DNA from 3 places in the Pantoea sp. SGAir0430 genome. Region 2 is predicted to be linked to each of the others. Evidence: predicted binding sites of a transcription regulator. Region 2 holds the regulator's gene; each other region holds the start of a gene.

Region 1 (3,262 bases), 530 kb from region 2:
GCGCTCACATCTGTATAATAAATCGCCCAATGGCCAAATAATTCAGCAACTGTTTGTCTATTTAGCGCTTTAACGCAAAAAAGGGGTTGCATCATCATACGCCCGGTGTATAGTGCGCATCCACGGACGCGGGGTGGAGCAGCCTGGTAGCTCGTCGGGCTCATAACCCGAAGGTCGTCGGTTCAAATCCGGCCCCCGCAACCAATTCTTCGTGATGAAGAGACAATGTGGCAAGTCGCTTAGCGCGACAGACGGACGCGGGGTGGAGCAGCCTGGTAGCTCGTCGGGCTCATAACCCGAAGGTCGTCGGTTCGAATCCGGCCCCCGCAACCAATTGTCTTAACGAAGAATACAATGTGCAAAGTCGCTCAGTGCGACAGACGGACGCGGGGTGGAGCAGCCTGGTAGCTCGTCGGGCTCATAACCCGAAGGTCGTCGGTTCGAATCCGGCCCCCGCAACCACTTCTTCTGCGGAAGAACATCACAACACCCTGACGGGTGTTTTTTTGTTTCTGCGCCCTGTAAAAAGCGGCATCGCTGCCGCCCTGCCCTAACGTCGTGCCAGCACGCCGCCTTTGTCAAAATACGCCTTAATACCGTGCAGAATGGCTTCCGCCACCTGATGCTGATAGCGCGGGGTACGCAGCTTCCGCTCCTCTTCAACGTTACTGATAAACGCCGTTTCCACCAGAATCGACGGGATATCCGGCGCTTTCAGCACCGCAAAGCCGGCCTGATCCACCGTGCGTTTATGCAGGTGGTTAATGTGGCCCATGCGCGTCAGCACTTCTTTGCCAAACTTCAGGCTGTCGCTGATGGTCTGCCGCTGCACCATATCGAACATGGTGTGGTCGAGATAGCGATCGCCACTCATGCTGACCCCGCCGATCAAATCCGCTTCGTTCTGCGTCTGGGCGAGAAAGCGCGCGGCGGCCGAGGTTGCGCCGCTGGTGGAGAGCGCGAAGACCGAAGAGCCGCGCGCCGCCCGGCTGGTAAAAGCGTCAGCGTGAATCGAGACAAACAGATCGGCGCGCTGCTTACGCGCTTTCGCGACCCGCACGCGCAGCGGTATAAACACATCTTCGTTGCGTGTCATGTAAGCCTTCATATTACGTTCTTTATCGATCAGCGCTTTCAGATAGCGTCCAATCTTCAGCACGATATCTTTCTCGCGCGTTTTGTACTTGCCATGCGCGCCGGGATCTTCCCCGCCGTGACCGGGATCAATCATGATAATAATCGGTCGATCGCGCCCGGCTTTGCCCGGTAGCGGCGCCTGCGCCGGTTGATCGCGCTCCAGTTCGCCCTGGTTGTAATCCTTCAGTAACGCCAGCAGCGGATCCTCTTCCTGTGACGACTGGCTGGGATAGAGATCGACCACCAGCCGGTGGCGAATACCCGCGACCGGATCGAGGGTGAAGGTTTTCGGTGCCACGCTGCGCTTCAGCTCCAGCACCACGCGCACCGTGGTGGGATCAAACTGACCGACGCGCGCGGTTTTAATGTAGGGATCGTCCACCCGCACCAGCTTATCAATGCCTTTCAGCGCACTGTTGATGTGCAGGTTCTGGATATCGATCACCAGCCGTTCGGGATTGCTCAGCGTGAATTGCTTATAGTGCAGCGCGACGTTGGATTCCAGCGTCACGCGCGAGTAAGTCGAGGATGGCCAGATGCGCACGGCCACAATGTGCTGACTGGCCGCAAAACCGCTGCGCGTCACGCTCAGCAACCACAGCGCACCTGCGCCCTGTAAAAGTCGTCTTCGGGTAAAAGCTTCGGACATGCCGCTCCAGCTACTGTGTTATGTCTAAAAAATCGTCAGTTGACGAGCAGAAGGCGAAAACTTTATTCAATGAGGAATGTCTTGTCTTGCCGGAAAAACCAGATAATGCAGTCTGTTAGCGTGGCTTGCATCATGAAAATCGTAAAGTAACGTCAGGTCCGATGCTTGCAAAAAGCGGCGAAAGAGCATAAAAATACATAAATTTCGAATAACCATTCACAGAGGGTTTACCGTGAAGGAACGCAGTACCGAACTGGTTCAGGGTTTTCGCCATACCGTTCCCTATATTAATGCCCACCGTGACAAGACGTTTGTCATCATGCTGGGTGGCGAGGCCATCGAGCATGAGAACTTCTCCAGCATCGTTAACGATATCGGCCTGTTGCATAGTCTCGGCATTCGCCTGGTGGTGGTTTATGGCGCGCGGCCGCAGATCGATGCCAGCCTCGCGCAGCAGCAGCTGGAGCCGATTTATCACAAACACACGCGCGTGACCGATGCCCAATCGCTGGAGCTGGTGAAGCAGGCGGCCGGGCGTTTACAGCTCGATATTACGGCGCGTCTGTCGATGAGCCTGAATAATACGCCGCTGCAGGGCGCGCATATTAATGTGGTGAGCGGTAACTTCATCATCGCTCAGCCGCTGGGCGTGGATGACGGCGTCGATTACTGCCACAGCGGCCGCATCCGCCGGATTGACGAAGAGGCGATCCATCGTCAGCTGGATAACAATGCCATTGTGCTGCTGGGGCCGGTAGCGGTCTCGGTGACCGGCGAGAGCTTTAACCTGACCTCGGAAGAGGTGGCGACGCAGCTGGCGATTAAGCTGAAAGCCGAGAAGATGATCGGTTTCTGCTCCGAACAGGGCGTAACCGATCGCGAAGGCACCATCATTTCCGAGCTGTTCCCGAACGAGGCGCAGACGCGTATTGATGAAATGGAGAGCGACGGTGATTTTCTCTCCGGTACCGTGCGCTTCCTGCGTGGCGCGGTCAAAGCCTGCCGCAGCGGCGTGCGCCGCAGCCATCTGATTAGCTATCAGGAAGATGGCGCACTGCTGCAGGAACTGTTCTCGCGTGACGGTATCGGTACGCAAATTGTCATGGAGTCGGCCGAGCAGATTCGCCGCGCCAACATCAACGACATCGGCGGGATTCTCGAACTGATTCGTCCGCTGGAGCAGCAGGGCATTCTGGTGCGCCGTTCGCGCGAGCAGCTGGAGATGGAGATCGACAAATTCACCATTATTCAGCGCGACAATATGACCATCGCCTGCGCGGCGCTCTATCCGTTCCCGGACGAGCAAATCGGCGAGATGGCCTGCGTGGCGGTGCACCCCGACTATCGCAGCTCTTCGCGCGGCGAGCTGCTGCTGGAGCGCGTGGCGCTGCAGGCGCGGCAGATGGGGCTGAAGAAGCTGTTCGTGCTGACCACGCGCAGTATCCACTGGTTCCAGGAGCGCGGCTTCACGCCGGT
Region 2 (3,262 bases):
GTATGCCGCTGCGTCATGAGCTGCATCAGCTGATTCTGCGCGGCTTTGAAGAGCATGGCATTGAGATGCCGTTCCCGCCGTTCCAGGTTCGCATGGAAACGCTGGGGCGCAAAACGCCGGCCAGCAACGGTTCGACTGCCAGCCGGACTTTCAAATCTGGTGGCCTGTAAAACAAAACGCCCGGCATGCGCCGGGCGTTTTTTCTTTACGCGCGAGTTACTTCACAAACTCTTCGCCCTGCGCGATATCTTTTTTCAGCGTCTCCAGCATGCCGTTAAGCGCCTGCTGTTCGAAATCACTGAGCGGCCCGAGCGGACGGCGTTCGGCGATACCGTTTTTGCCCAGCAGCAGCGGCTGCGAGAAGAAGCGCGCGTACTCGCCGTCGCCTTCCACATAGGCGCATTCAACGACATTGGCTTCGCCCTGCAGTGCACGAATCAGCGACAGACCAAAGCGCGCAGCCGCCTGGCCCATCGACAGCGTCGCCGAGCCGCCACCGGCTTTGGCTTCCACCACTTCGGTACCGGCATTCTGAATACGTTTCGTCAGGTCGGCGATCTCCTGCTCGCTGAAGCTGACGCCTTTAACCTGCGACAGCAGCGGCAGAATGGTCACGCCTGAATGCCCGCCGACCACCGGCACTTCAATCTCCGTAGGCTGTTTGCCCTTCAGGGCAGCGACAAAGGTGTTGGCGCGAATCACATCCAGCGTTGAGACGCCAAACAGCCGGTTTTTATCGTACACCCCGGCTTTTTTCAGCACTTCGGCGGCAATCGCCACCGTGGTATTTACCGGGTTGGTGATGACGCCAATCAGCGCTTTTGGCGCAGTGGTCGCCACCTGTTCAATCAGGTTACGCACAATGCCGGCGTTGACGTTAAACAGATCGGCGCGGTCCATGCCAGGTTTGCGTGCCACACCGGCCGAGATCAGCACCACATCGGCGCCGTGCAGAGCCGGCGTCGCATCTTCGCCACTGAACCCTTCGACTTTCACGGCGGTAGGAATGTGGCTGAGATCAACCGCGACGCCTGGCGTCACCGGGGCAATGTCATACAGTGAGAGGGCTGAACCTGCGGGTAATTGGGTCTTGAGCAGCAGAGCGAGTGCCTGGCCAATACCACCAGCTGCACCGAGAACGGCAACTTTCATCCTGAACTCCTTATTAAGGTGGGGCAGAGATATGCCGGAAATCCATCAGGTTACGAGTTTAATCAACTTCTCAGGCGATAGCGACACACCTGTCGCGCAATAACATTACGCCGCAATCGGCTCCCGAGACATCTCCACTTCAGAAGTCGCCTGAATGATCCAGTCGCAGCCAGAAGACTATGGACGGCAATGATCATCGTTTTGTTGTTACCACTTCAATAATATAACAACTTTGCAACCTTCGCTTTGCGCGCCAGCGCGCGATTTTGGTGCAGGATAAAACTCTGTTATCATGCCCGCCCCACACGCGCATGCCGTGAATTCACGCATCCGCTTATTGCATAAAAATTCATCTAAATGCATAATAATTTATCTGCGACGGGCCTGTTGCCTGCTGCAACCCTCTTTTATTGGTAGCTTATGCGAAACCCATCTAAACAAGACGATCTGATAAAGGCGTTCAAAGCCTTACTGAAAGAAGAAAAGTTCAGCTCTCAGGGCGAAATTGTCCAGGCGCTGCAGGAAGACGGCTTCGGCAACATCAACCAGTCAAAAGTTTCTCGTATGCTGACCAAGTTTGGCGCGGTGCGCACGCGTAACGCCAAAATGGAGATGGTGTACTGCCTGCCTGCCGAACTGGGCGTGCCCACCACCACCAGCCCGCTGAAGAATCTGGTGCTGGATATCGACTATAACGATGCGCTGGTAGTGATTCATACCAGCCCGGGCGCGGCCCAGCTGATCGCCCGCCTGCTCGACTCCCTCGGCAAAGCCGAAGGCATTCTCGGCACCATCGCCGGTGACGACACTATCTTTATTACGCCAGCGCGTGCCTTTACGGTGAAACAGCTGCATGACGCCGTGCTGGTGTTATTCGAACAGGAACTATAAAACCCTGTCTGTTACCGGCGGTTCACCTGCCGGTAACCTTGCCTGCCCGCCCGCGTTCCTCCCGCTGTTTTACCGCCAACACCTTACAAAATAACCGCTTAGCCATATTCCGCCGGGTTCTCAATGCGCGAAGGTATTGGTACGACCTTTTCGCCTGCTTAACCCTTTGCGCTATTTTACGCTGTTTTACAATTAGTGCTTAGCGGTTATCTCTTGCTTTTAGCGCACAGCCAGCTTGATCAACCACATTGTTTCGCACAAAAAGATAATTTGATGCAGATCATTGTTTTTGCATGGAAATACACCCTCCTGGTTAAGATCCAGGCGGTTTTAATAACTTTGCGTTATAAAAATGTGCCATAAGGATAAAGAATTACAACCAATCATTATTAGCGGGATATTAATTTCATGGGTGATTAGATCTATACTTCTTTTCGTGATGCAAATCACACGAAATCAAAAAGAGAAAAACAGAAGACGAGGAAAAATACCATGAACGTTAAAACTACTATCGCCACCCTGAGTGTTCTATCTGCCCTGTCATTTGGTGCTTTCGCCGCAGATTCTATCAATGCCGAACAGGCAGCGAACCTGCAGCCGGTCGGCACCATCAGCGTCAGCGGCATTGGCGGCTCACCGATGGATATCCATCAGCAGCTGAACGCCAAAGCTGAAGCGCAAGGTGCTAAAGCCTATCGCGTTGTTGAGGCTTATAACGACAACAGCTACCACGCAACCGCGGAACTTTATAAATAAGTTTGCCGGAACAAGATGCAGTGTGAACGGCGACCCATTTGAGAGGCGTTTGCCTCTCAGGTTGCCCACCCCATTTCAGGAGAGTGAATCATGAAAACCAAATTATCTATTGCTGTACTGAGTCTGGCTTCCGTTCTGTCTTTTGGCGCCAGTGCTGCCACCCTGGTAACCAACACCCAGGCTGAAAATCTGCAGCCGCTGAATCAGACCATTAGCGTGAGCGGCGTCGACGGCGACCAGACCAATATCCGTCAGGAACTGTCCCAGAAAGCCGATGCTCAGGGTGCCAGCCATTACCGCATCATTGAGAACAATCAGGACAACACCTTCCACGTGACGGCTGAACTGTACAAATAAACTTTAACTATCGATCCGGCGTTATGCAGTCGCCGGGAGAAGATCGACGACCCGCTTACCCTCTTAGTGCCGCAGGTTGTTGATTCTAATGAGGAGACGAATTATG
Region 3 (3,262 bases), 300 kb from region 2:
CTCCTCATCGAACTGTGCCACGTTCACCAGCCCGGCATCGCCGAGGCATAAACCCACTGCGCCAATGCCGTACTTTTTCGCCCATGCCAGCAGCGTTTTGTTGGCGGTGCCGGCCAGCGCACCGGTAATAATGTCGATCTGATCGGCTGGCGTCACGCGCAAACCGTTCTTCTTTTTCACCGGCAGCGCCAGTTTCTTCATCAGCTCGTCCACCAGGCAGCCACCGCCGTGGACGATGATCAGCGGACGCTGATACTGCGTGCGGTACGCCAGCAGGGCATCAAACAGACGCGCCAGCGCTTCTTCGCTATCCAGCAGTACGCCGCCCAGCTTAATGATCAGAGGATTGCTCATGGTCAGGTTATCCGTCCGTTAAATCAGAGACAGCGTTTCGGGGAAGCCGAAACGAATATTGAGACACTGCACCGCCTGTGAGGAGGCGCCTTTCAGCAGGTTGTCTTCCGCTGCGACAACAATCAGGTGCTCGCCCTGCACGGCAAAGCCGATATCGCAGAACGGCAGGCCAACCACCGCTTTCAGCGCCGGTACGCCTTTGTCGTACAGCCGCACCAGCGGTTTGTCGTGGTAAGCGCTGTGGTACGCCGCCGCCACATCCTGCTGACTCACACCGGCGTTCAGACGACAGGTGATGGTTTCCAGAATGCCGCGCGGGAAATTACCGAGATGCGGCGTGAAGATCACCGGCGTGCCGAGATGGGCCACAATCTCCGGATGGTGACGGTGATTGAAAAGGCCGTACGGCTGCAGGCTGACTTCACAGAAGCTGGTGGTGACGCTGGCTTTACGTCCGGCACCGCTGACGCCGCTGGTGGCATTGATGACCGGCCACTGAGCCGGATTAAGCAGGCCAGCCTTAATCAGCGGCTTAAGCGCCAGCTGCGCGGCGGTCGGATAGCAACCCGGTACCGCCACCAGCTGCGCGTCTTTAATCTGCTCGTGGTTCCATTCGGCCAGGCCGTAAACGGCTTTGTCGAGCCACGCCTGGTGCTGATGGCTGAAACCGTAATACTGTTGATAAAAGCCGTCGTCATTAACGCGGAACGCGCCTGAGAGGTCGAACACCACGCAGCCGGCTTTCAGGAATTCCGGGGCCAGATCGTGGCTGACTTCGTGTGCGGTGGCGAGGAACACCACATCGACCTTGCCGGCCCACTCTGCGGCATCACCCAGCGGCTGCAATGGCAAATCGACCCTGCCTTTCAGCTGCGGATGGAGATCGGAGAGTAACTTTCCGGCATCCGGGCTTTGCGCTGAAACCGCCAAAGCGGTTATGTTCATATGCGGGTGGCGATTCAGGTAGGTGGCAAGCTCTACGCCAGCATAACCACTGGCACCAACGATCAGCGTATTCAACATCAGGCTGTATACCTTATTACAGTCACACGTATCGGGTCGCGGCATTGCCCCGTTGCCCACGATGCCGTTTGCAGCTTTTTTCAGTTCACATGCAGACGACGTTAATGTATTTTTATTCACTATTAATGCATTAATATTGATACATCCTAACCCAGGGACCGTCAACAGTGAAGACAAAAATTCCACCTTTTATCGAACTCTACCGCCAGCTGATTGCAACACCGTCGATCAGCGCCACCGACAGCGCGCTGGATCAGAGCAATGAAACTTTAATCAATTTGCTGGCGGGCTGGTTCCGCGATCTCGGCTTCAGCGTGGAAGTCCAGCCGGTGCCGGGTACACGCCACAAATTCAACCTGCTGGCGCGCAGCGGCAGCGGCGCAGGTGGCCTGCTGCTGGCGGGCCATACCGACACCGTGCCGTACGACGACGGCCGCTGGACGCGCGATCCCTTCACCCTGACCGAACACGACAACAAGCTGTACGGCTTAGGCACCGCCGACATGAAAGGCTTCTTTGCCTTTATTCTCGATGCGCTGCGTGACGTTGACGTGACGAAGCTCAGCAAACCGCTGTACATCCTCGCCACCGCCGATGAAGAGACCACGATGGCCGGCGCGAAATACTTCTCTGAATCGACCCAGCTGCGGCCGGACTGCGCCATCATCGGCGAACCGACGTCGCTGAAACCGGTGCGCGCCCACAAAGGCCATCTGTCGCACGCCATCCGCATTCAGGGTCAGTCCGGTCATTCCAGCGATCCGGCGCGCGGCGTGAACGCTATCGAGCTGATGCATGAATCCATTACTCAGCTGATGCAGCTGCGTAATACGCTGAAAGAGCGCTATCACCATGACGGCTTCGCCATTCCCTATCCGACCATGAACTTTGGCCATATCCACGGCGGCGACGCGGCGAACCGCATCTGCGCCTGCTGTGAGCTGCATATGGATATCCGTCCGCTGCCGGGACTGACGCTGAGCGATCTCGACGGTTTACTCAATGAAGCGCTGGCACCGGTGAGCGCGCGCTGGCCGGGCCGTCTGACTGTGGGTGAGCTGCATCCGCCGATTCCCGGTTACGAATGCCCGGCCGATCATGAACTGGTCAAAGTGGTGGAGAAGCTGCTGGGCGTGCCGACAGAAGTGGTGAATTACTGCACCGAAGCGCCGTTTATCCAGCAGTTGTGCCCGACGCTGGTGTTAGGGCCTGGATCCATCAATCAGGCGCATCAGCCGGACGAGTTTATTGATACCGCATTTATTAAGCCGACTCATGCGCTTATCACTCAGGTTGTGCAGCATTTTTGCCATTGATGATTAAAAGATGGGGCATTTCACTGCGAAATCAGCAAATTGCCCCGTCATTATCCGGGATTTGATAATAAGAATAACTTATCCCACCTCCTGTCAATTAAATTCGATGAATTTCCGATAGTTAGCAGCACGATACCGGCAATTTAAGTCAATTGACGAACAGGAAGAACCGTGGCTAGATAAAAGACGATGTTATGCCCGTTGGGTATATGAGGTTTTATATTTAAGACGATAAGGGTGTCAGGGTCACATGAACGAACAATATTCCGCAATGCGAAGTAATGTCAGTATGCTCGGCAAACTGCTCGGGGATACGATAAAGGATGCACTGGGAGAGAACATCCTCGATCGGGTGGAGACCATCCGCAAGCTCTCTAAGTCATCCCGTGCAGGAAATGACACTCATCGTAAGGAACTGCTCTCCACGCTGCAAAACCTGTCTAACGACGAGCTGCTGCCGGTGGCACGCGCGTTCAGCCAGTTCCTTAACCTCACCAACGTGGCAGAACAGTATCAAACCATTTCGCGCAGCGGCGACGGTGCTAACCATCCGGAGCTGCTGAAAAAGA

The links. The regulator ArgR, encoded in region 2, controls arginine synthesis, uptake and breakdown. The targets are predictions, from matches to a motif close to ANTGAATAAAAATACANT.
Region 1: argA (amino-acid N-acetyltransferase) is a predicted target of ArgR. The motif match lies at 1,969-1,986, and genes of this name have one in related genera.
Region 3: argC (N-acetyl-gamma-glutamyl-phosphate reductase) is a predicted target of ArgR. The motif match lies at 1,481-1,498, and genes of this name have one in related genera.

Annotation. Positions count from the first base shown of each region.
Region 1 is NZ_CP039427.1:3,916,179-3,919,440, reverse strand. It holds tRNA gene E7738_RS18250 (tRNA-Met) at 128-204, shown strand; tRNA gene E7738_RS18245 (tRNA-Met) at 257-333, shown strand; tRNA gene E7738_RS18240 (tRNA-Met) at 386-462, shown strand; gene amiC (N-acetylmuramoyl-L-alanine amidase AmiC) at 551-1,786, opposite strand; gene argA (amino-acid N-acetyltransferase) at 2,019-3,262, shown strand, end outside.
Region 2 is NZ_CP039427.1:3,381,547-3,384,808, reverse strand. It holds gene mscM (miniconductance mechanosensitive channel MscM) at 1-170, shown strand, start outside; gene mdh (malate dehydrogenase) at 217-1,152, opposite strand; gene argR (transcriptional regulator ArgR) at 1,573-2,043, shown strand; gene yhcN (peroxide/acid stress response protein YhcN) at 2,536-2,799, shown strand; gene E7738_RS16000 (YdgH/BhsA/McbA-like domain containing protein) at 2,890-3,156, shown strand; gene yhcN (peroxide/acid stress response protein YhcN) at 3,260-3,262, shown strand, end outside.
Region 3 is NZ_CP039427.1:3,083,377-3,086,638, reverse strand. It holds gene argB (acetylglutamate kinase) at 1-354, opposite strand, end outside; gene argC (N-acetyl-gamma-glutamyl-phosphate reductase) at 373-1,377, opposite strand; gene argE (acetylornithine deacetylase) at 1,545-2,693, shown strand; gene ppc (phosphoenolpyruvate carboxylase) at 2,944-3,262, shown strand, end outside.